4 regions of the Bradyrhizobium sp. 41S5 genome follow, and region 3 is predicted to be linked to each of the others. Evidence: riboswitches for the same ligand, from Rfam matches in the RefSeq annotation. Region 3 holds a riboswitch; each other region holds the start of a gene.

Region 1 (5,637 bases), 770 kb from region 3:
CGATCACGATCCTGGGGCTGGCCGGCCATCACGTCGAGGTCTGTGACCCCTCGCGCTGGTGCCTGGCGCGCTATTCCCGCTTTGTCCGCAAATACCACCATTGTCCGCCGCTGCGGTCGGATCCGGCTGGCTTCCTCCGCTTCGTCGAGCGCCTGTTGGCGTCGCGACATTTCGATGTGCTGCTGCCGACCCACGAGCAGGGCTTCCTGTTCGCCCGCGCCGCGGCGCGGCTGACATCACGTGCCGGCCTGGCGCTGCCGGATTTCGACAGCTATCGCGCGGTGCACAGCAAGGCCGGCTTCAGCCGGCTGCTCGACCGGCTCGGCCTGCCGCAGCCGCCGACCGGGATCGTGAACTCGGCCGACGAACTGCGCGAGGCGGTGCGGTTTCCATCCGTGGTCAAGACGTCGGTCGGCACCGCCAGCCGCGGCGTCTGGTTCGTGCGCGATGCCGGCGATCTCAACCGCGCGCTCTACGATCTCGAATCCGCCGGCGATTTTGCCGGCGAGGTGCTGGCGCAGGATCTCATTACCGGCACCGTTGAGAAGGCCCAGTCGGTGTTCTGCCACGGCACGCTGGTCGGCTTCCACGCCTACCGGCAGATCGCGGCCGGCGTCGGCGGCGGCGAGGCGATCAAGGAGAGCGTGAGCCGGCCACCGATCCGTGCCGCGCTCGAGACCATCGGCGCGCATCTCGGCTGGCATGGCGCGCTCTCGGTCGACGTCATCATGCCGCTCGACAGCGCGACGCCGCTGTTGATCGACTGCAACCCGCGGCTGGTCGAGCCGATGAATGCGTACCAGTCCGGCACCGATCTGGTCGACCTGCTGCTGCGGGTCTCGCTTGGCGAGACGCCGGCGCCGCTGGCCGAGAGCCGCGCCGGAGTGCGGACGCATCTCGCCATGCAGGCGCTGCTCGGCAGCGCCTCGCGCGACGGCACCCGGCGCGACCTGATCAGGGAATGCGGCCGCATCGCCGCGGGCGAAGGTCTTTATCGGGGAAGCAGCGAGGAGTTGACGCCGGTGCGGCTCGATTGGCTCAGTGCCGTGCCGCTCGTGATGACGACAGTGCTGCTGCTTGCATCGCCATCGATCGCCTCATCGCTGGCGCGCGGCTTTGGTGCGCATCTGCTCGATCGCACGAGTATCGAGAAGATCGAGGGAGGGGATTTTCTGCGCGATCTCTCGACACGTCGTCCCGGCGAAAGCCGGGACCCATAACCACCGGACGCATCTCCATCCCCACGTCGTCCCGGGCAAGCGAAGCGCGACCCGGGACCCATAACCACCAGCGGTGATTGCTACGACGCGCTGGGGCCACGGCGCGTTTCAACAATTCAATCCTGTGGTTATGGGTCCCGGCTTTCGCCGGGACGACGGCGACTTATATTGCGCTCGTCCCTCACAACGGCTCGTCATCATTGCCGTAGCGATCGAGCTTCGGCGTGGCGATGTCGCCATCCTCGTAATAGTCGTCGTCCTGTGGCGCCGCGGGCGGTGGAGGATTTTTCGACTTGTCGTCGGACTTGTTGTCGATCTCGCCGCTGCGCTTGCTCTTCTTTCCGGCCTTGGCCATGCGTTTCCCCTGCGCGGGTCAAATCAGCTGCCGGTATTCTACCCCAGTCCCCCGCGGCTTGTAACGTGAGGAGATGGCGCGGCCGGGTCACACCCGCCGCGCCCATCATGCCCTAAAACGTCGCGCCGGCCTTGACCATGTAGGTGCGGCCGGGCAGCGGATAGGCCGAGAAGCGGCCGGCCGTGAACGAACTCGCGATGGCGTAGTCATAGTAGAGCGCGTTGAACAGATTGTTCACGCTGAGCGACCAGAAGAAGCGGTCAACCTGCCCGCTGAGCTTGAGATCGGCGGTGGCGTTGCCGGGAATCCGGTTCTGGGTGTTGGCCTGGTCGTTGTCCATGATGCGCGAGCTCCAGGCCCGCACCGTGGCATCGAACACCAGATAGTTCTGCCAGATATTCCAGGTCACGCCGAGATTGCCGGTGTAGCGCGAGACCAGCGGCACGTCGTTGCCGGCCCACATGCCTTCGCGGAAGACCGCGCGGGTGATCGCCATGCCGCCGCGCAGGGTGACGCTGTCGCTGACCTTGAGCGAGGCGCTGGTCTCTGAGCCGTAGCGGCGGGTGGGATCGAGGTTGACATTGTAGAACAGCACCGGGTTGAAATGGATCTCGTTCTCGAGATCCATCAAATAGATGCTGCTCTGGACCTGAAAGAGGTTGGTCTTCACGCGGAAGCCGCCCTCGACGTCCTGCGAGGTCTGGGTCTTGAGCTGGAAGTTCTGCGGGATCGGGGCGAAGGTCAGCGGGTCGAATGACGGACCCGATGCGACGCGCTCGTCGACGTCGGGCGTGCGGAATGCGCGCGCGGCGCGGCCGAATACCGAGAAGGTGTCGGTGAAGCGATGCTCGGCGCCGACATGCAGCGCGTATTGGGTCTCGTTGCTGTCGAGCGGCGCCGCCTGCGTGTCAAAGGCGAACGGTGCATTCGGATCGTAGCGGTCGCGTGCCGAGATGCTGGTGTTCTGGACGCGCGCACCGTAGGAGAAGTCGGTGGTCGGCAGCAGGCCGATCGTGTGCTGCCAGTACCCGGCCACGGTCTGCTGCTCGATATTGTAGACGTGGTAGGGGTCGACGCCCCGATAGGCGCCGCGTGCCTCGCGGAACGTCGAATCGTAATAGTCGATGCCGGTCAGGATCGTGGACGGCATCCCCAGCATCACGTTCTTGACGCTGAGCCGCGGCGTGATCGACCAGGTCTGTAGCGCGGCGTCATTGTAGGTCGAGGCGAAACTGATGGTCGGCACGGTGCCGAAGAAGCCGCTTTGCGTCTCGCGCTGGCGCCAGCCGCCGTCGACGATGAGGTCGACGCCGTTCATCAGCGTCTTGGTGAAGCCGGTGGTGACGCTGGCGGTTTGCTGATTGGCATAGTCGAACGGCGTCGCTGCGCCTCTGCGATCGGTGAGCAACTCGTTGACGCCGATCGACGGATCGACCAGCCGTCCGCCGGGCAGGCCGAGCTTCTGGTCGCTGCCAGTGACGGTGAGGAAGGCGGTGAGATCCGATGTCGTGTAGTTGACGTTGCCGACGGCGTTGCGCTGGTCGAGCGCGTTGTTGACGCGGTAGCCGTCGGACTTGATGCCGTTGCCGTAGAACGAGGTCGACCACGGGCCGGAATTGAGCGCCGCGGAGACCGCCGCCATGCGGGTGTTGAACGAGCCGAAACCGCCTTCGGCGCGGATCGTGGCCGGCGGACCGCCGGCGCCGGTCTTGGTGATGATGTTGACCACGCCGCCCACCGCGTTGTCGCCGTAGAGCACCGCGCCGCTGTTGCCGCGCGTGATCTCGATGCGTTCGATCGAATCGAGCGGGATCGTGGTGAGATCGAAGCCGGCCTTGTCGACGTCGTTGAGGCGGCGGCCGTTGAGCAGGAACAGGGTGTTGTCGGAGGCGAATGCGCCGAAGCCGCGCAGGTCGACCGCGGTCTTGGCGCCGTTCGGTCCGCCATAAAGCGATTGCAACTGCACGCCCGGCACCTGCGCGAGAATCTCCGGCAGCGACTGCACCGGCGAATGCGCGATGTCGTCGGCGGTGATCACGGTCGAGGAGGAGCCGACAATGCCCGCGAACTGGCGGCCGCCGCCGCCTGTGCCGCCCGTTCCGGTGGCCGGTCCGGTCCCTGTCGAGCCCGATCCGCTCCCGCTGCCCTGTCCTGTGCCCGGCGCCGGGCGGCGCGGGGCCGGCGCTCCGTCAGCGGCCGGCCTGGCGCGCGTGACATTCTGGTCGCCCGGCTTGGTGATTTCGATCGCCGGAAGTTGCTCGGGAACGGGCGCCTGCTGCGCCCGTGCGGTCGAGATGATGATGGTCGGCACGATCATCGTCGACGCGAGCAGAAGCACGCGGCTGCGCCGGGAGGAAGAGTTGGAGAACATCTAAGCGAGACCTCGGTAACGTCAGTGGCACGTCACCGCGAACCAGTCTCACCATCGTGCTCGCAGGCTCAGCTGCTTGCAGCCTCAAGTGAAGCTCATGCCTGTACTCCCCGACCGGCATCTTCGCGTGTGACCACGGCTGACGGCAGGTCTCCTGGCTCGCGGGTCGTTACCCTTCGTCGCCTTCCCAGGACCGAGATTCCCAGTGGCCTGTGACGAAGGATTCACCGCATACAGTTGCGGGGGCAGCCGCGGCGTTGGGGAAGCTTCCCCGCACCGCATTCCCTTTTCATCTCATGAAAGAACCGTCATGTTCATCTAGGGTTCGGCCGGGCGGCAAAGTCAATCCGGCGGAGGTCGGGCGGCAGCCAGCTGGCCACGGTTTTTGTCGAGTGTCGCTTGTCTGCCACGGCGATCGCTGTAAGAGCATGGATCCAATGAGCGTGCAGGATTTTGCCTTGGCGGCCGAGGTCGCGGCGCGGCGCCGGTGGGGCGCCACCGCGGCGCTGCTCGCGCTCGTGGTGCTGCTGCTCGTGCTTTCGCTCGGCATTGGGCCGGTGCGGCTGTCGCCGCTTGCGGTGATCGAGGCGCTGTTCGGCGGCGGCAGCGACGTGGCGCAGGTGATCGTGCGCGAGATCCGGCTGCCGCGCACCATTCTGGCGTTCGCGATCGGCGGTATTCTCGGACTATCGGGCGCAGCGCTGCAGGGCCTGCTGCGCAATCCGCTGGCCTCGCCATCGCTGTTCGGTGCGCCGCAATCGGCGGCATTCGGCGCGGTGCTGGTGATCGCGCTGGGCCTCGCCGATGTGCGCTCCTACGCGCTGCCGGTGGTGGCGATCATCGCCGCGTTCGGCTCGGTGTTCGCGCTGCTGGCGATTGCCGGCCGCAATGCCGGGCTGTTGATCCTGATCCTCGCGGGACTTGCGATCTCGAGCTTTGCCGGAGCCGCGACGGCGCTCGTGATGAACCTCTCCAGCAATCCGTTCGTGGTGCTGGAGATCGCGTTCTGGCTGCTCGGCTCGCTGGAGGACCGCAGCTTCCAGCACGTGGCGCTGGCACTGCCCTTCATCATCGCGGGCGCGGCCATCCTGCTGAGCCAGGCGAGCGCGTTCCGCGCGCTGACGCTCGGCGAGGAGGCCGCGCAGAGCCTCGGCGTCGATGTCGGGCGGCTAAGGTTGCTCGTGATCGCGGGTGTTGCGCTCGGCGTTGGCGGCGCGGTCGCGGTCACGGGTACGATCGGCTTCATTGGTCTCGTCGTACCGCACCTGATGCGCCCTCTGATCGGTCACGATCCGGCGCGGCTGCTGGTGCCGAGCGCCCTCACCGGGTCGGCGTTGCTGCTCGCCGCCGATATCGCGGTACGCATCATCCCCTCGACGTCGGATATCAAGGTCGGCGTGCTGACCTCGATCATCGGTGTGCCGTTCTTCCTCTATCTGATCATGCGCGAACGCCGCACGCTCGGCGGAGGCGTGGCATGACGCTGCTCTCTGCAATCGCTCTCAATGTGTCGCTCGGCAGCCGCAAGGTGTTGCACGATGTCTCGCTGTCGCTGGAAGCGGGCCATCTGGTGGCGCTGGTAGGCCCCAACGGTGCCGGCAAGACCACGCTGCTGCGCGCGCTCGCCGGATTGATTCCATCCGTCGGCGAGATCCGGATCGCCGGCGACGCGCTGGCGTCGCTTGCGCTGC
Region 2 (5,637 bases), 380 kb from region 3:
GCGCGGATGGTGCGGCCCGGAAGCCCGCAACGATATCGGGTGTGTCGTGACCGCTGTATACGGCCGCGATCGCGCGCATAACGCCGCGGCCGGAGAACGCGCCGCCGGGATTGAGCGACAGCCAGCCGCTGAACATCCAGGTGAAGATGAAGATGCCGCCGACGAGACCTCCGATGTGATGCCAGGCCATCCAGCCGCGATAGGGCGAGACGGCACCGCTGGCGTAACGGCGCGTCAGCCGCAGGCGGAGAATGCCGATCCAGAAACCGGTGACAGCGACCACCAGACACACACCAGAGATCCACAGCACCACGTCCCGCCACAGCGGACCATCCTTGCGCAACACGGTCGGATAGATCCAGTGCGGGATCGAGCCGAGCCAGTTCCAGATGCGCTCGCGTCGCGTGGTGTCGAGCGCGATCTCGCCGTTGCGCGAGGAGACATAGAGCTCGGTGCCGTCAGCGTCGCCGAGACCGATCAAATAGAGCGGCCGCAACGGATCGAAGCGTGCGGTGACCGACCATTGATCGCGCGTCACGGTATCGAGCAGTTGCGGCTGCGCGGCCCGCGGGTGATGCCGCGCAATGGCAAGCGCCTGGTCCGGCGTGATTCCGTCGATCACGCTGCCGTCGATCGCCGAGATGGTGACGGCGCCTCCCTTCCATCCAGTTACGCGATAGACCGGAACGTCGTCCATCATCGAGAGCCGTAGATCGCGCGGATACTGCTCCGCGCCCGCGATCGCCATGGCGCGATCAGGAGCGACCTGCACCTTGCTCCAGAGAATGACGGGGAGCGCGGACAGGCGTTCGCTGTCGGTGAGACGCGGAAACGCCACGTACATCATGACGAGGCCGGAGATGAACCACATCGCGAAGAAGAGACACGTCGCAATGCCGATCCAGCGATGGACGACATAAAGCCATCGACGCGCTCGCCGGATCAGAGCGTTGCGCATGGTCAGAACTTCACGTTGACGGACAATTCGGCGGTGCGCGGCATACCGAGCAGCCACTGCCCCGTCCCGTTCGAGGTCACCGCGTAGACCTTGTCGAATAGATTGTAGACGCGGAACGCGACCGTGGTGCGATCATCCGGCTTCCACCTGATACCGCCATTGACCACATTGTAGCCCGGCCGCAGCTGGGTGTTGGCGAGATCGGAGTACATCGCGCCGACGATCTGGACGCCGCCATAGACCGACCAGTTCGGCGCGAAGTCCCAGGTCAGCCAGACGTTCGAGACCTGCTGCGGAACGTTGACCGGGACATTGCCGTTGTAGCTGACGACCTTGCCGCCGACCACCTGGCTGTTGTTGTCGTATCGGGCACGCAGCAGCGCAAGATTGGCGTCGACGCGCCAGCCGTCGTTCAGCGCGAGCCCGATCGATCCTTCGACCCCGCGGGATGATTGTTGGCCGATCTGCAGTGCCAGGCCGGCAGTTGGATTGCTGGGATCGGGAATGGTCAGGCCGGTCTTGACGATCTCGTACCCCGCCAGCGTCCACTCGCCGCGGCCGCCCCAGAACGACTGCTTGACGCCGATTTCGGTCTGCTTGCCGGTCGCGAGTTGGAAGGTTTTCTGTGAGGTCGACAGCGAGATCAAGTTGCTGACCGGATCGACGCCGACCGCATACTGGCCGTAGAACGCGAGGTTCTTGATCGGCTCGTACACCAACCCGGTTCGCCTGCTGGTGCCCGACAGCGTGGTCTCAAAATTGTTCGCCGGCGTCTTGTAGTCCGTGCGATCGACCTCGGGACGATCGTACCGGACGCCGGTGACGAGCGACAATTGATCGGTCAGCGACAGGCGATCTTCGGCGAACAGCGCGTATTGATTGACGATCGCGTTGAAGCCAGGCGTCGTCGCCGTGGTCGTCGCGAAGAACGATCCGGGATCGAACACGTAAGGATTGACCGACGACGCGCCGCCATAGGGCGAATTGTTGGTGTGGGTGAAGTCGATCCGGTTGACGTCGAACCCGGCGACGAACTGGTTCGCGAGCCCGAGGACGTGACCGCTGAAGGTCGTATCCATCCGGTTGCCGAGCTGCTTCTGGTCGTGGAAGATCTCGATGTAGCTGGAGCGGTCGATCAGCTGGGTCTTCGGGTTCCAGGTGTAGTTTTCGATATCGCGCCAGTGCCGCTCGCTGGTCAGATAATACAGCGTGTTGTTGATCTTGATGCCGTCGGCGACGTCCCACTCGGTCTTGAACTGGGTCCAGCCGTCCTGATAGCGGATCGCGCCGTCCAATGCGTTGTAGTTCTTGAAGCGCAGCGCGTCCTGGATCGTGCCGTTGATCAGCGGCGTGCCGAAATAGCGCGACGGGCTGCGGTCGCCGTAAGCTTCAGAGAGCGTAAAGGCGAGATTGTCCGATGCCTGCACGCGCACGGCGGCGGAGACCACTGCATTCGAGGTCTTGTCGCGATCGACCCAGCCGTCCGACATGTTGCCGGTGGCGTTGATGCGGTAGGACACATTGGGATTGATCGGACCAGTGCTGTCGACCGACAGCCGCCGCGTCATGTTGCTGTCGAGCGAGACCTCGGCCTCATTATAGGGCGTGCCCTGCGGCTTCTTCGGAACGACGTTGACGACGCCGCCGATCGCGCCTTCGCCGTACAGCACCGAGGCCGGGCCGCGCAGCACCTCGATGCGTTGCGTCGACCAGGTGTCGTAGGGGAATGTCAGGGTGCCGGAGCCGATATAGAAGCGCGTGCCGTCGTACAGCGTCATCACCGAGTTGCTGCCGGCAAAGCCGCGGGTGCTGAACGACAGGCCGCCATTGCCGGGCGCCGGCGTTGCGATGAACCCGGCCGCGTTCTGGGTGACGGCATCGAGCACATTGTGCTGGCCGCGTTCGGCGATGGTTTGCGCCGTGATGATCTCGACGCTGGCCGGCGTCTGCAGCGGCGTCAGGTTGAGACGACTGCCTGCACCTCCCTGCGTGGTGGCGTTGAGCGTCGGCGATGCCGATCCCGATGCACCTGACGCCGCAGCGCGCGGCCGCGACGACGTCGCCGAGTTGCGGCTTCGCGCCGCGGGGTTGGGCTTTGTGGATGTCGAGGGTGCGACCTCGATCGGATCGAGCGTCGTGGGTGGAGATGTTTGTGCCGAACCTTCAGCCGGCAGCAGCAGCGATGACAGGGAGCAAACGAGACCGAGGCGCCAACGGCGCGCAGCGGGAGAGGACGGAGACATGAAAGGACTCGCGGTAACGTGGCACGTCACCGCGAACGCGGACTGGCGCATTGCCCCAAAGGCAGTGCTCCGATCCCACCAGGACGCCCCCGCCCGATATGCTCGCGTGTGACCACGACTGACGGCAGGTCTCCTGGCTCACGGGTCATCGCCTGTCGACGCCTTCCCGGGCGGAGTGGCCCAGTGGCAAATTGACGAAAGGCTCGCCGTTTACAGTTGCGGGGACAGCTGCGGCATTGGGGTTACCCTCGCACCGCATTCCCTTTTGATCCCCGAAGGGAACCGTCGACAGAAACGATAGGTGGTGCGGGATGGGCTGTCAATTCGATGCGATTGTCGCACTCATGCGTTGCGGGATGATGCTGCTGCGATGACGCGGCGACAGCGCCGGCCGACGCGAGGATTCTCTATTCCGTCATCCTGAGGTGCGAGCGGAGCGAGCCTCGAAGGATGCACGGCCACGCTGGTGGCCGTCGATCCTTCGAGACGCCGCTTCGCGGCTCCTCAGGATGACGGAATACCTAATTCGCATCACCCTGCTCCGACACATCCCTGCATCACCTCATCGATCTCGGCCCGCGACAGAGCGCCCATCTCGGCGATGAACACGATTCGCGTGCGTGGCACACCGGGTGCCGGCACGCCGCCGGCAGCCAGTGTCGCGCGTCCGCCGGCGAGTTGAAACACCGTCAGCCGTCCGGGCTGCTCGACCGTCTCGAACAATCCCTTCGCCCGCGCCAGCTTCGGCGCCAGTCTGCCGATCGCCTGCTGCAAGCGCGGCAACCGCACCGGCCGCTCCGAGGTCCAGCTCAGCGTCTCGAACCGGTCCGATACCGGCCGTCGCGGCGCGGCCTCGCGCGGCGCCGGCAACTGATCGAGGTCCGCGGGAAACAGCAGCGCTGCAGGCACCTCGCCATGCAAGGCATCAACGACCACGGCCGCCGGACGCGCTGCCCGTACCGCGTCGCGGATCGCGGCGCACGCGGCTGCATCGGCCAAGTCGACCTTGCTCAGCGCCACCACATCCGCTGCCCGTAGTTGCGAACGCAGCAGCACATCGTTCAGCATCGCCGAAGGCTGCGTCGCGTCGACCACGCACAGCACGGTCTCGAGCGGCGCCTCCTTCCAGATCACCGGATCCATCAGGTTGCGCACGATGTCGGCGGGATCGGCAATCCCGCTGGTCTCAATCACGATGAGTTCGGGACGCGGATCACGCCGCAGCAAGGTTGCGAGGGTGCGCAGCAGATCGCCCTCCAGCGTGCAGCAGATGCAGCCATTGCTCAGGCTGACCACGCCGTCGCTGGCGCCCGCGATCAGTTCCGCGTCGATATTGATCGCGCCGAAATCGTTGACCACGGCGGCGATGCGGCGGCCTTGCGCATGCGCCAGCAGATGGTTGACGACCGTGGTCTTGCCCGCCCCGAGAAAACCCGCGACCAGCAGGATCGGGACCGGCACGTCAACCCCCAGCGACGGGCCGGCGCACCGGCCGGCCGGGCCGTGCCGCGACGTCGAGGACGCCATCATTGATCAGCGGCTGGCCGCTGACCACGAGATGCCGCACACCTTCCGCCGGGCGGTTCATCGCGGAGAAGGTCGCGCGGTCGCTGAGCGTCTCGAAGTCGAACACCACGACGTCAGCGTCGGCGCCGACCTGCAACCTGCCCTTGGCGTGCATCGCCGGCGTGCTCGCCGACAGAATCTCGGCCGGGATCAGCGCGCATTTGCGGATGCCCTCGAGCAGCGACACCTTCCGGCGCTCGCGCACCCATTCGCGGATGAAGCGGGTGAAGCAGCCGGCCGAACGCGGATGCGAGGTGGCATCGTCGGGCAGCGGCCAGGCGTCGCCGGTGTAGGGGCGGCCGTCCGATAGCGTCCACGGCATCGCGTCGGACGCGATCGCACCGCCCGGATACAGCACCGCCATGTCGAGCAGATCGCGATGATGCGCGTTGTTCTCGATATCGAGCACATGCCACAGCACCAGCGTCGAGGGTTCCGCGGCCTGCGCCGCCAGCAGTTCCTCGCGGCTGCCGAAGCGGTGACCGTCGGTCACGCGCTGCACCGAATCATAGCCGAGGCCGTTGCGCTCCTCGAATTTGGGATCGCTGAAGAAGGTCGCCGCCAGCACGGTCGAGCCGGTGCCGTAGGGATAGGCCTCTACCGTGATCGGCAGGCCCTGCGCCTGCGCCTTGGCGATCAGCGCAACACAGCGCTCGATGTCCGTCTTGCTCGACGAGTTGAAATGGCAGATGTGCATGTGCGCGCCGGTTGCGCCGGCATAGCCGATCAGGCGGATATAGGCCTCGGCCGCGCTCTCGGGATCGATGCGGGACATGTAAGCGACGTGGGTAAAGGTCGGCACCGCATGATCAGCGGCGAGCTGGCACACCGCGGTCAGTTCCTGCACGCCGGCGCCCGGCGCATAGGCGT
Region 3 (5,637 bases):
GGAGAAGGTGCCCCTTCGCCGGCATGGGAAGGCGAAGACGGCTTCATTGCCTGGATGCTCTCCGGCCCGAAGGCTGAGTACACCGTGCCGTTGCCGCAAAAGGGCGAACTCAAGCGCGCCATCCTCGATACCTACACCAAGGAGCATTCGGCGGAGTATCAGAGCCAGGCGCTGATCGATCTGGCGCGGCGGATGGGGCCGAAAATCGGCAATCTCGCCGGGATCGAAAGCATCGTCATCCACACCAGCCATCACACCCATTACGTGATCGGCACCGGCGCCAACGATCCGCAGAAGATGGATCCAAAAGCGAGCCGCGAAACCCTAGACCATTCCATCATGTACATCTTTGCGGTCGCGCTCGAAGACGGTGGCTGGCACCACGAAAAATCCTATGCGCGCGAGCGCGCAGCCCGTCCGTCGACGGTCGAACTCTGGCATAAGATTTCCACCGTCGAGGATCCCGAGTGGACCCGGCGCTATCACAGCCACGATCCCAAGGAAAAGGCGTTCGGCGGGCGCGTCATCGTCAAGCTGAAGGGCGGCTCGACGATCAGCGATGAACTCGCGGTTGCCGACGCGCATCCGCTGGGCGCGCGCCCGTTCAAGCGGCCGGACTACGTCCGCAAGTTCCGCACCCTGGCCGAAGGCGTCATCGCTCCCGCCGAACAGGATCGCTTCATCGCCGCCGTCGAACGGTTGCCGTCGCTACGCGCCGGCGAGCTGTCGGAGCTGACGTTTTCCGTCGACGCCTCACGGGTGGGGGTGCCCGCCAGCTACGGAATCTTCGACTGGAAGCCGGCTACACAGACCGCGGCGCGACGCACGGCAGGATCATAGGGAGGACAACATGACCGATCTGAAACCCGCGCCAAAGAAGTCGGTAGCCCTCTCCGGCGTTATCGCCGGCAACACGGCGCTTTGTAGCGTCGGCCGCAGCGGCAACGACCTGCACTATCGCGGCTACGACATTCTCGATGTCGCCGGCGTCTGCGAATTCGAGGAAATTGCACATCTGCTCGTGCACGGCAGCCTGCCGACCCGCGTCGAACTCGCCAACTACAAGACTAAGCTGAAGGCGCTGCGCGGCCTGCCGCGCGCCGTACTCAACATGCTGGAGCAACTACCGGCGGCGGCGCATCCGATGGATGTCATGCGCTCCGGCGTTTCGGCGCTCGGTTGTGTGCTGCCGGAGAGCCACGACCACAACACGCCCGGCGCCCGCGACATTGCCGACCGCCTGATGGCCTCGCTCGGATCGATGCTGCTCTACTGGCACCACTATGCCCACAACGGCCGCCGGATCGAAGTCGAGACCGACGACGATTCGATCGGCGCCCACTTCCTGCATTTGCTGCACGGCAAGCCGCCCTCGGCTTCGCATGAACGCGCGATGCATACCTCGCTCAATCTCTACGCCGAGCATGAGTTCAACGCCTCGACCTTCACCGCCCGATCGATCGCCGGCACCGGCGCCGATCTGTATTCGGCGGTGACCGGCGCGATTGGTGCGCTGCGCGGACCGAAGCACGGCGGCGCCAACGAAGTCGCCTTCGAGGTCCAGAAGCGATACGCGACACCCGATGAAGCCGAAGCCGACATCCGCCGACGGATCGAGGCCAAGGAAGTCGTGATCGGGTTCGGACATCCCGTCTATACGATCTCAGATCCCCGCAACAAGGTGATCAAGCAGGTAGCCCGCGAGCTCAGCGTCGAAGGCGGCAGCATGCGCATGTTCGAGATTGCCGATCGCATCGAGACCGTGATGGCCGATGCCAAGCGGATGTTCGCCAATCTGGACTGGTTCAGCGCGGTTTCTTACCACGCGATGGGCGTGCCGACCGCGATGTTCACGCCCCTGTTCGTGATTTCGCGCACCTCGGGCTGGGCAGCCCACGTTATCGAGCAGCGGATCGACAACAAGATCATTCGGCCGGCCGCGAACTACGTTGGCCCGGAAAACCGCAGCTATGTTCCGCTGGAGGCCCGCGACCTGCCGCCTTCGTCGGCGCGTGCGGCGTAAGGAGAAACAAGTGTCCTATCTCGTCGCAGCAGAACTCCTGCGTGAAACCGCCGGCTACCGCTTTCGTGCGCTGCTGAAGCGTCCAGGTATCCTTCGCCTGCCCGGCACCCATAACGGCATGTCGGCCATCCAGGCCAAGGACGCAGGATTCGAGGGTCTATACCTCTCCGGCGCCGCAATGACCGCCTCGATGGGACTGCCGGACCTCGGCATCATCACCGTTGACGAAGTCGCGTTTTTCATCCGGCAGATCGCCCGCGCGTCGGGCCTGCCGCTTCTGGTAGATGGCGATACCGGCTACGGCGAGGCGCTCAACGTCATGCACATGGTGCGCGTCTTTGAGGAAGCTGGCGCCGGTGCGGTTCACATCGAGGATCAGCTCCTTCCCAAGAAGTGCGGTCATCTCAACGACAAAAAGCTGGCTAATGCGCACGACATGGCCGCTAAGGTCGCCGCGGCCGCCAAGGCGCGGCGCGATCTCGTCATTCTTGCGCGGACCGATGCAGCCGCCAGCGAAGGCTTGGATGGCGCTGTCGCCCGTGCCAAGCTCTATATGGAGGCCGGTGCGGACGCGATTTTCCCGGAGGCGCTCAACACTGCCGAAATGTTCCGCGCGTTCGCCAAGCGGATGCCCGACGTTCCCCTGCTCGCCAACATGACCGAGTTCGGCAAGACGCCCTTTTTTACCGCGTCCGAATTCGAGGAGATGGGGTATTCGATGGTGATCTGGCCGGTGTCGTCGCTGCGGGTCGCCAACAAGGCGCAAGAGCAGCTTTATGCCGCGATCGCACGCGACGGCGGCACGCACAAGATCGTCGACCAAATGCAGACCCGCGTCGAGCTGTATGCGACGATCGGATTGCACGACTACGAGGCGCTGGACGCTTCGATCGTCCAAACCATCATTCCCGAAGGTATGCCGCAGCGGGCCGTGGGCTCGAAGTAGCCCTTGTTTCCGACGCTGTTCGCTCCGGGACACCAACCTGCACCGGCGCCGCCAAGGCGGCGAACGGATTGAAATCGGAACTCAATTCTACGGATTTAAGGGCATGTCGCCGGTAACGGGTGATTGAGCAATACCAAGGTGTTTCCAATCACAGTCATTGACTGCGGTCGGACTTGACCTTAACTCCTGTGCTGTCGTGGTTCTGCGGGCTCGGTTTGGCCCGGAGCTAAGAGGGAAGCCGGTTGAATGCCGGCGCTGCCCCCGCAACTGTAAGCGGTGAGCCGTTGTCCAACAATGTCACTGAGGCCCGCGAGGGCTTTGGGAAGACCGGACAACAGCACTGACCCGTGAGCCAGGAGACCTGCCTCGACAGGATAACGTACTCGGGCGGGGTGTCTCGGTGGTGCGGTTGCGACCCCGCGCGCCACCTTTCGCCCGGAGTCCAGACGTGTCACGTGGCCCGCGCCCCCAACATCGGGGTAAGCCATGTCTATTTCCTCACTTCCCGTCGCAACACTCGGAACACCGCGTATCGGTCCTCGCCGCGAACTCAAGATGGCGTTGGAAAGCTTCTGGTCCGGCAAGTCCAGCGAGCAGGCACTGCGTGAAACGGCCGTCGGCTTGCGCGCCGCCAATTGGGCCCGCCAGAAGTCCTTCGGCGTCAGCGTCATCCCATCCAACGATTTTTCGTTCTACGACCAGGTACTCGACACCAGCGTGATGGTCGGTGCCATTCCGGAAGTGTACGGCTGGAAAGGCGGCGATGTGTCGCTGGCGACGTATTTTGCCATGGCCCGCGGCGCCCAAGGCTCCGATCACGATGCGAGTTGCGATCATGCGCATCACGCACACGATACGCCGCATGGCGTGCCAGCGCAGGAAATGACGAAATGGTTCGACACCAATTATCACTACATGGTGCCCGAATTCAGCGCCGGCCAGATCTTCAAGCTGTCCTCTTCCAAGGCGGTCGACGAGTACCGGGAAGCCAAGGCGCTGGGTTACAAGACCCGGCCGGTCCTGCTTGGGCCGGTGACCTTCCTGAAGCTTGGGAAAAGCAAGGATGCGGCGCTGAACTCGCTGTCCCTACTGCCCGTTTTGCTGCCGGTTTACGTCAAGGTTTTGCAGCAACTCGCCGCCGAAGGCTGCGAATGGGTCCAGATCGACGAACCATGCCTGGTGCTGGACGCGGACCGCGAAACGCAGGGCGCGCTTCAAATGACGTATGCACTGCTGGCGGAAATGGTGCCGGGCCTGAAGATCATGCTCGCCAGCTATTTCGGCGGACTGGGCGACAACACCAATACCGCCCTCTCGCTGCCTGTTGCCGGGCTTCACATCGATCTCGTTCGCGCGCCGGAACAACTCGACAAGATCGTCAGCGCCGCACCGAGGGGAATGGTCCTCTCGCTCGGTGCGATCGACGGTCGCAACATCTGGCGCTCCAATCTTTCCGCATTGCTCAAGCGGTTGGAACCGGCGGTTGCCAAGCTCGGCCAGGACCGGGTGCAGATCGCGCCCTCCTGCTCGTTGCTACATGTACCGATCGACCTCGAACAGGAGACCAGCCTCGATCCGGATGTGAAGAGCTGGCTTGCCTTCTCGGTGCAGAAGATCGCCGAACTGGCCACCTTGGGCACGGCCCTCGCCGGCGGCCGGGACAAAGTCGCCGACGCGCTGGCGGCATCGGACGCCGCGGCGCGTTCGCGCGAAACGTCGCATAAGATTCACAATGCGGATGTGGCGAAGCGAATGGCAGCGATCGACGATGCCATGCGCCGGCGCCAGAACGTGTTCACGAAGCGAGCTGGATTGCAGCGCGCGCGGTTCGGGCTGCCCGCCTTCCCGACCACGACGATCGGCTCGTTCCCGCAGACAACGGAGGTCCGCAACGCGCGGGCGGCCCATGGCAAGGGCGCGATGAGCGATGCGCAGTATGAGCAGTTCCTCAAGGAAGAAACCGCCCGCGCGGTTCGCTGGCAGGAGGAAATCGGCCTCGACGTGCTGGTGCACGGCGAATTCGAACGCAACGATATGGTGCAGTACTTCGGCGAGCAACTGTCGGGCTTCTCCTTCACCAAGCATGGCTGGGTGCAGTCGTATGGATCACGTTATGTCCGTCCACCAATCCTGTTCGGTGACGTTTTCCGCCCCAAGCCGATGACGGTGGAGTGGTGGCGTTACGCCCAGTCACTGACACAGAAGCCGATGAAGGCCATGCTCACCGGGCCGGTGACCATCCTGAACTGGTCGTTCGTCCGCGACGACGTTCCGCGCAGCGAGGCGTGTCGGCAGATCGCGCTCGCGATCCGGGACGAAGTGACCGATCTTGAAAAGGCCGGCGCCAAGATGATCCAGATCGACGAGGCTGCCCTGCGCGAGGGTTTGCCGCTGCGGAAGTCGGAATGGAAGACCTATCTCGAGTGGGCCGTTGAAAGCTTCCGCATCTGCTCCAGCGGTGTGACCGACGAGACCCAGATCCACACCCACATGTGCTACTCGGAGTTCAATGACATCATTGACGCGATTGGCGCCATGGACGCAGACGTGATCTCGATCGAGACTTCGCGCTCCAAGATGGAACTTTTGGACGCCTTCAAGACCTACAAATATCCGAACGAGATAGGACCCGGCGTCTACGACATCCACTCGCCGCGCGTTCCGGAGG
Region 4 (5,637 bases), 4.0 Mb from region 3:
ATCTGGTGCGGGCGGCCGGGATAGTTCGAGAGCACGAGCGCAAGCTGCTTCTCCTGCACCGGCTTGTCGGCAAGACCGTGCCAGGCTGCCACGCGCGCGGCGACCGCTGCGACGCGCTCGGCATCCGGCCGATGCGCAAGACGCGCGAATTGCAGATCGGGATCGCGCTCGCCGGGCGATTTGAAGCTCACGACGCCCGTGAACAGGCGGCCGTCGACCTCCGGCAGCACCACGTGCATCGCGAGATCGCCGGGCGACAGGCCGCGCAGCGACAAGGCCCAATCCTCACGCTGCGCCGTCGACAGAGCGACCTGGAACACCGGGCACGATGCGGCATCGAACGGCGTCGTACCGTCGTCACCCGCCGCGGAGAACGCGGTCACATTGACGATGGCGGCCGGGCTGCATTGCGCGAACTGAGCGCGCAGCCAATCGGCCACGCCCGCCGCCTTCAACGAGGTGACGAACACGCCGTGGGCATCGAATCCCTTTTCGCGCAAAGCCTCGATCAGCGCATCGACCGGCGCCGTGTCGCCGGCCGCCAGATAGGAGCGATAAAAAGTCACCAGCACAAGCGGCCGGCCATCCGGTGCCGGCAGCGCCGCGACGGCACCGCGCTGCGAGTCGTAGACGCCGATCTCGGGAAGATCGATCTCACCGACAACCGGCCCGGCATAAAGGCCGGACGCCAGCGCCAGTTGCGCGATCACGGCCTGCGCGGCAACGGGGCCGCCCTTGTCGCACAGCACCTTCAGGCGGCGCAGCGTCGAGACCGGCAAGGTCGAGAATTCATCCAGCCGCAAATCGTCGCGGCCATCCGCCGGCAGCACCACCAGGGCGATGCCGCGTTCCTTCGCCAGGCGATGCACCACTGCCAGGCCATATGACCAATAGGGTTCGCCGCCGATCAGCCGCACCAGGATGCCGCGCGCATGCGACAGGGTCCGCTCGATATAGGTATCGACCGACAGCGGATGGCGCAGCTCCGCGAGATTGGCGAGCCGCAGCGACGGCAGCGCGGCACGGCCCCGCCGCCAGCCGGCTGCAAACGCGGCAAGGTCGCTGTCGGAAAACGACAGCACCACGAGATCGGCCGGATCCTGGCCGAGGTCCCTTGGCGTCGCGGTCTCCTCAAGGCCGCGGCTCTCGCGGAAGACGACGTGCATCAGACACCTAGTCGCGCCCGGATCGCGGCTTCATCGATATCGCTGTGTTCGCCGATCACGACGAGCTTCGACTGCCGCGCCCGCGCGCCCCAGGGCATGTCGAACTGATGCCTCACCCGCTCGCCGACCGATTGCACGAGCAACCGCATCGGCTTGCCTGCGACCGCGATATATCCCTTGGCCCGCAGCACGTTCTGCTCGCGCGACAGCCCCTTGATCGACGCGATGAGCGCGTCGACGTCCGAAATCTCCGGAAGGTCGATCACCACGGAATTGAAGTCGTTGTGCTCATGTTCGTCCTCACCGTCGTGGTGAGACGGCCGCGACGCGAGGTCATCTTCCGCCGCCGCTTCAAGACCGAGGATCACGCGGGCGTCGATCGCGCCATCGACGATGGGCAACATCGGCACCTCGCGCGGCATCTCGGCTGCGATCAGCGCCTTGGCCGCTTTGATCCCCTCGGCACCCGCGAGATCGGCCTTGGTCAGCAGCACGATATCGGCACAGGCGATCTGATCCTCGAACACTTCGGACAACGGCGTTTCGTGGTCGAGATTCTCATCTGCCGCGCGCTGCGCATCCACGGCGGCCGGGTCCGGCGCAAAGCGGCCGGCAGCAACGGCCTCCGCATCGGCCAGCGCGATCACGCCGTCGACCGTGATCCGCGAGCGGATTTCCGGCCAGTCGAACGCCTTCAGCAACGGCTTCGGCAACGCGAGACCCGACGTCTCGATCACGATATGATCGGGCCTCACGGGGCGCGCCAGCAATTGCTCCATCGCCGGGATGAAATCGTCGGCGACGGTACAGCAGATGCAGCCATTGGCGAGCTCGACGATATTCTCGGTCGGGCAATTGGCGTCGGCGCAGGACTTCAGGATCTCGCCGTCGACGCCTTCGCTGCCGAATTCGTTCACCAGCACCGCGAGCTTCTTGCCGTTGGCATTCCGGATCAGATGCTGGATCAGCGTCGTCTTGCCGGACCCGAGAAAGCCGGTCACGACGGTGACCGGAACCTTGGCGAGCGTCATCATTCTGCGGCCTCCGGCACGACGGCGATGGGTGGAATGCGGGCAAGCGATTGCTTGCGAAAGATTTCCGGGCGGCTGCGCCACGGCACGATGCCGTCAGGCGCCGCGGCATAGGCGGAGGCGCCGGCGATCACATCCCTGGCATTGTCAGCGGACAGGCGGCCGTAGACATAGGACCATCGCCCCGGCGCGCTGAGTGCGACCGAGCAACCCTGGCTGCAAGCCGACAGGCATTCGACCGGAACCAGATTGACGTCATCGGGCACGCCGGCCTCAACAAGCGCGGCATGCAGGCGCGCACCGGGCGCGATCTCGCCTTCGGCCGCCGTCTGGCCGGCGCGACAGGTGATACAGACATGAAGTGTAACGCTCATCGCCCTTCCTGGATTGACTGCGGGAAGCGATGAGGCACACGAACCTGACGTGAACAGGTTCGTTCCCCGTCGCGGAACACCCCGTCCGCCGGTCTCAAACACACTGCGTCGGCAGGTCTCCCGGCTTGCGGAGTAGGATTTCTCCCGTGATGCCCACCTTCCCGACTCCATCAGGGAATCAGTGGCTTGGGCATCTCTCCGGTCACGGTCGCGGGGGCGGCTGCGCTTTGGGCAAACCTTGCGGTCCGAGCCCTATCGCATTCCCTCTTCGCCTGTCGTAGGACAGGAACCAACGCGGGGTCACCATTCGTCCTGGCCTCGCACTTGTCAAGCCGAAGGAACGTGATGATTTCTGATGGAAACGACGCTGACGACGGCGACGTCGGCACCGACCCTTCGCTGGATGCGCGCCATGCGGCCAAAATGGCGAAAAAGAAGGTCGCCCGCGACAAGATCATGGCGACCAAGAGCGGCGAAAAGGGTCTGATCATCGTTCACACCGGCGCCGGCAAAGGAAAATCCTCCTCCGCCTTCGGCATGATCGTGCGCTGCGTAGCGCACGGCTTTCCCTGCGCCGTGGTGCAATTCATCAAGGGCGCCTGGGATACCGGCGAGCGCCGCCTGCTCACCGGGCATTTCGGCGATCTCTGTCAATTCCATGCGATGGGTGAAGGTTTTACCTGGGAGACGCAGGATCGCGCCCGCGACATCGCGGCAGCGCAGGCCGGCTGGGAAAAGGCCAAGCAGCTGATCGCGGATCCGAGCCTGCGCATGGTCGTGCTCGACGAGATCAACATCGCGCTCCGTTACGATTATCTGGCGATAGCCGATGTCGTCGAGTTCCTGACGACGTCGAAGCCGCCGATGACGCATGTCGTGCTCACCGGGCGCAACGCCAAGGAGGAGCTGATCGAGATCGCCGACCTCGTCACCGAGATGACATTGGTGAAGCATCCGTTCCGCTCCGGCATCAAGGCCCAGCCGGGCGTCGAGTTCTGACTGTCAGCACCATGGCGCGCGCATTGATGATCCAGGGAGCCGGCTCGGACGTGGGCAAGTCGCTCGTCGTCGCCGGCCTCGCGCGTGCCGCGAGACGGCGCGGCCTGCGCGTGCTGCCCTTCAAGCCGCAGAATATGTCCAACAACGCCGCCGTGACCGTCGACGGCGGCGAGATCGGGCGTGCGCAGGCGTTGCAGGCGCTCGCTGCCGGCGTCGAGCCGCACACCGACATGAACCCGGTGCTGCTGAAGCCGGAAACCGATGTCGGCGCCCAGGTCATCGTGCACGGCAAACGGATCGCGACCGCACGCGCGCGCGAATATGCCACCATGAAGCCGTCGCTGATGGGCGCGGTGCTGGAGAGCTTTGGGCGCCTGAAGCAGCGCGCCGACCTCGTTCTGGTCGAAGGCGCCGGCAGCCCCGCCGAAGTCAACCTGCGCAAGTCCGATATCGCCAATATGGGCTTTGCGCGCAGAGCCGACGTGCCCGTGGTGCTGGTCGGCGATATCGACCGCGGCGGCGTCATCGCGCAACTCGTCGGCATCCAGGCGGTGATCGATCCTGATGATGCCGCGATGATCCAGGGTTTTGTCATCAACAAATTCCGCGGCGATCCGACGCTGTTCGACGACGGCTACCGCCTGATCGAAGCCCGCACCGCCTGGCGCGGCTTCGGCGTGCTGCCCTGGTTCGTTCGCGCCGGCGAGCTTCCGGCCGAAGACGCGCTCGGGCTCGGCGAGGCGCGCAAGCCCGGCCAGTGCAAGATCGCCTTCCTTGCGCTGTCGCGGATCGCCAATTTCGACGACCTCGATCCGCTCAAGCTCGAACCCGGCGTCGATCTCGTGATGGTGCGGCCGGGCCAAGCCATTCCGGGCGACGCGCGGCTCGTCATCCTGCCCGGCTCGAAATCGACCCGCGGCGACCTCGCCTTCCTGCGCGCGCAAGGCTGGGATATCGACCTGCTGGCGCATCATCGCCGCGGCGGCCATATCCTTGGGCTGTGCGGCGGATACCAGATGCTTGGGCAGAGCGTCGCCGACCCTGATGGGATCGAGGGACTCGCCGGCGAAACGCGCGGCCTCGGGCTGCTCGATGTCACCACCACCATGACCGAACAGAAGACGCTGACGCGTGTCAGCGCCGTGCATGTTGCGACGGGTCAGCCGATCAGCGCCTACGAAATTCACATCGGACGCACTGATGGCCCGGATCGCGCGCGGCCCTTTTCAAGGCTTGACGGCTCGCCGGAAGGTGCCATGTCGCGTGGCGGGCGCGTTCACGGCAGCTATCTGCACGGCCTGTTCGCCTCGGACGGATTTCGCAAGGCGTTTCTTGCGCGGCTCGATATCCCGGCGGCGGATCAGCCATATGGCGCCAGGGTCGAGAGCGCGCTCGACGCACTTGCCGAGCACATCGAGGCCCATCTCGATGTCGAGGGCCTGCTCGCGCTGGCGCGCTAAACCATCAACACGACAACGCGGCAGAAAGGCGGGACCATTCGGCCTCGCTGCCCGGCAGACCGAGGCGCAACCATCCCGGCTCTTGCTGAAAGGCGCGCGACCAGATCTGGCCGCGGGCAAGCTTGTCCTGCACGGCCAGAGCGTCGCCGGTCTCGTAGAGACGAAACAGCGGCGTACCGCCGAGCAGCGTCCAGCCCTGCGATCGCGCCTCCGCATCGAGCCTGGCACAATCGTCTGCGAGCCGCGCAATCGTCGCCGTTGCCCAGTCGCGATCGAGCAAGGCGCGCCGCCCGATCGCGATTGCGGCGCCCGAAACCGGCCATGGGCCCACCATCGCCGCAAGCGCAGCGATATCCGGCTCGCTGCCAACAGCGAAGCCGAGCCGCAAGCCCGCAAGTCCGTAAAACTTGCCGAATGAGCGCAGGATCAGGAGCCCGGGTTGTCCGGCCTCTCCTGCAAGTGACAGGTCGGGCACAGCGTCCGCAAAACTCTCGTCAATCACGAGCCGGCCAACGCGCGGCAGCAGCGCGAGCAGTTCGCGCCGATCATGGCACCTGCCATCCGGATTGTTCGGATTGACGACGATGCCAATGTCCGCTCGCGCAAG

Evidence for each region. A riboswitch is a leader RNA that binds a small molecule or an ion and turns the genes downstream of it on or off. The one in region 3 is predicted to bind cobalamin.
Region 1: linked by a shared signal. The riboswitch ahead of HAP47_RS03795 (TonB-dependent receptor) and the one ahead of metE (5-methyltetrahydropteroyltriglutamate--homocysteine S-methyltransferase) in region 3 are both predicted to bind cobalamin.
Region 2: linked by a shared signal. The riboswitch ahead of HAP47_RS05610 (TonB-dependent receptor) and the one ahead of metE (5-methyltetrahydropteroyltriglutamate--homocysteine S-methyltransferase) in region 3 are both predicted to bind cobalamin.
Region 4: linked by a shared signal. The riboswitch ahead of HAP47_RS27295 (DUF1636 family protein) and the one ahead of metE (5-methyltetrahydropteroyltriglutamate--homocysteine S-methyltransferase) in region 3 are both predicted to bind cobalamin.

What each region holds. Positions count from the first base shown of each region.
Region 1 covers NZ_CP083721.1:794,383-800,019, forward strand. Annotated here, with positions in the region: gene HAP47_RS03785 (hypothetical protein) at 1-1,220, shown strand, start outside; gene HAP47_RS03790 (hypothetical protein) at 1,402-1,575, opposite strand; gene HAP47_RS03795 (TonB-dependent receptor) at 1,688-3,946, opposite strand; cobalamin riboswitch at 4,074-4,271, opposite strand; gene HAP47_RS03800 (FecCD family ABC transporter permease) at 4,384-5,427, shown strand; gene HAP47_RS03805 (ABC transporter ATP-binding protein) at 5,424-5,637, shown strand, end outside.
Region 2 covers NZ_CP083721.1:1,182,598-1,188,234, reverse strand. Annotated here, with positions in the region: gene HAP47_RS05615 (PepSY domain-containing protein) at 1-958, opposite strand, end outside; gene HAP47_RS05610 (TonB-dependent receptor) at 961-3,201, opposite strand; cobalamin riboswitch at 3,308-3,503, opposite strand; gene HAP47_RS05605 (CobW family GTP-binding protein) at 3,733-4,662, opposite strand; gene HAP47_RS05600 (amidohydrolase family protein) at 4,664-5,637, opposite strand, start outside.
Region 3 covers NZ_CP083721.1:1,564,987-1,570,623, reverse strand. Annotated here, with positions in the region: gene HAP47_RS07315 (MmgE/PrpD family protein) at 1-840, shown strand, start outside; gene prpC (bifunctional 2-methylcitrate synthase/citrate synthase) at 851-2,023, shown strand; gene prpB (methylisocitrate lyase) at 2,034-2,969, shown strand; cobalamin riboswitch at 3,150-3,352, shown strand; gene metE (5-methyltetrahydropteroyltriglutamate--homocysteine S-methyltransferase) at 3,456-5,637, shown strand, end outside.
Region 4 covers NZ_CP083721.1:5,613,735-5,619,371, forward strand. Annotated here, with positions in the region: gene cobN (cobaltochelatase subunit CobN) at 1-1,166, opposite strand, end outside; gene cobW (cobalamin biosynthesis protein CobW) at 1,166-2,200, opposite strand; gene HAP47_RS27295 (DUF1636 family protein) at 2,197-2,571, opposite strand; cobalamin riboswitch at 2,665-2,880, opposite strand; gene cobO (cob(I)yrinic acid a,c-diamide adenosyltransferase) at 2,917-3,570, shown strand; gene HAP47_RS27305 (cobyric acid synthase) at 3,582-5,030, shown strand; gene cobD (threonine-phosphate decarboxylase CobD) at 5,035-5,637, opposite strand, start outside.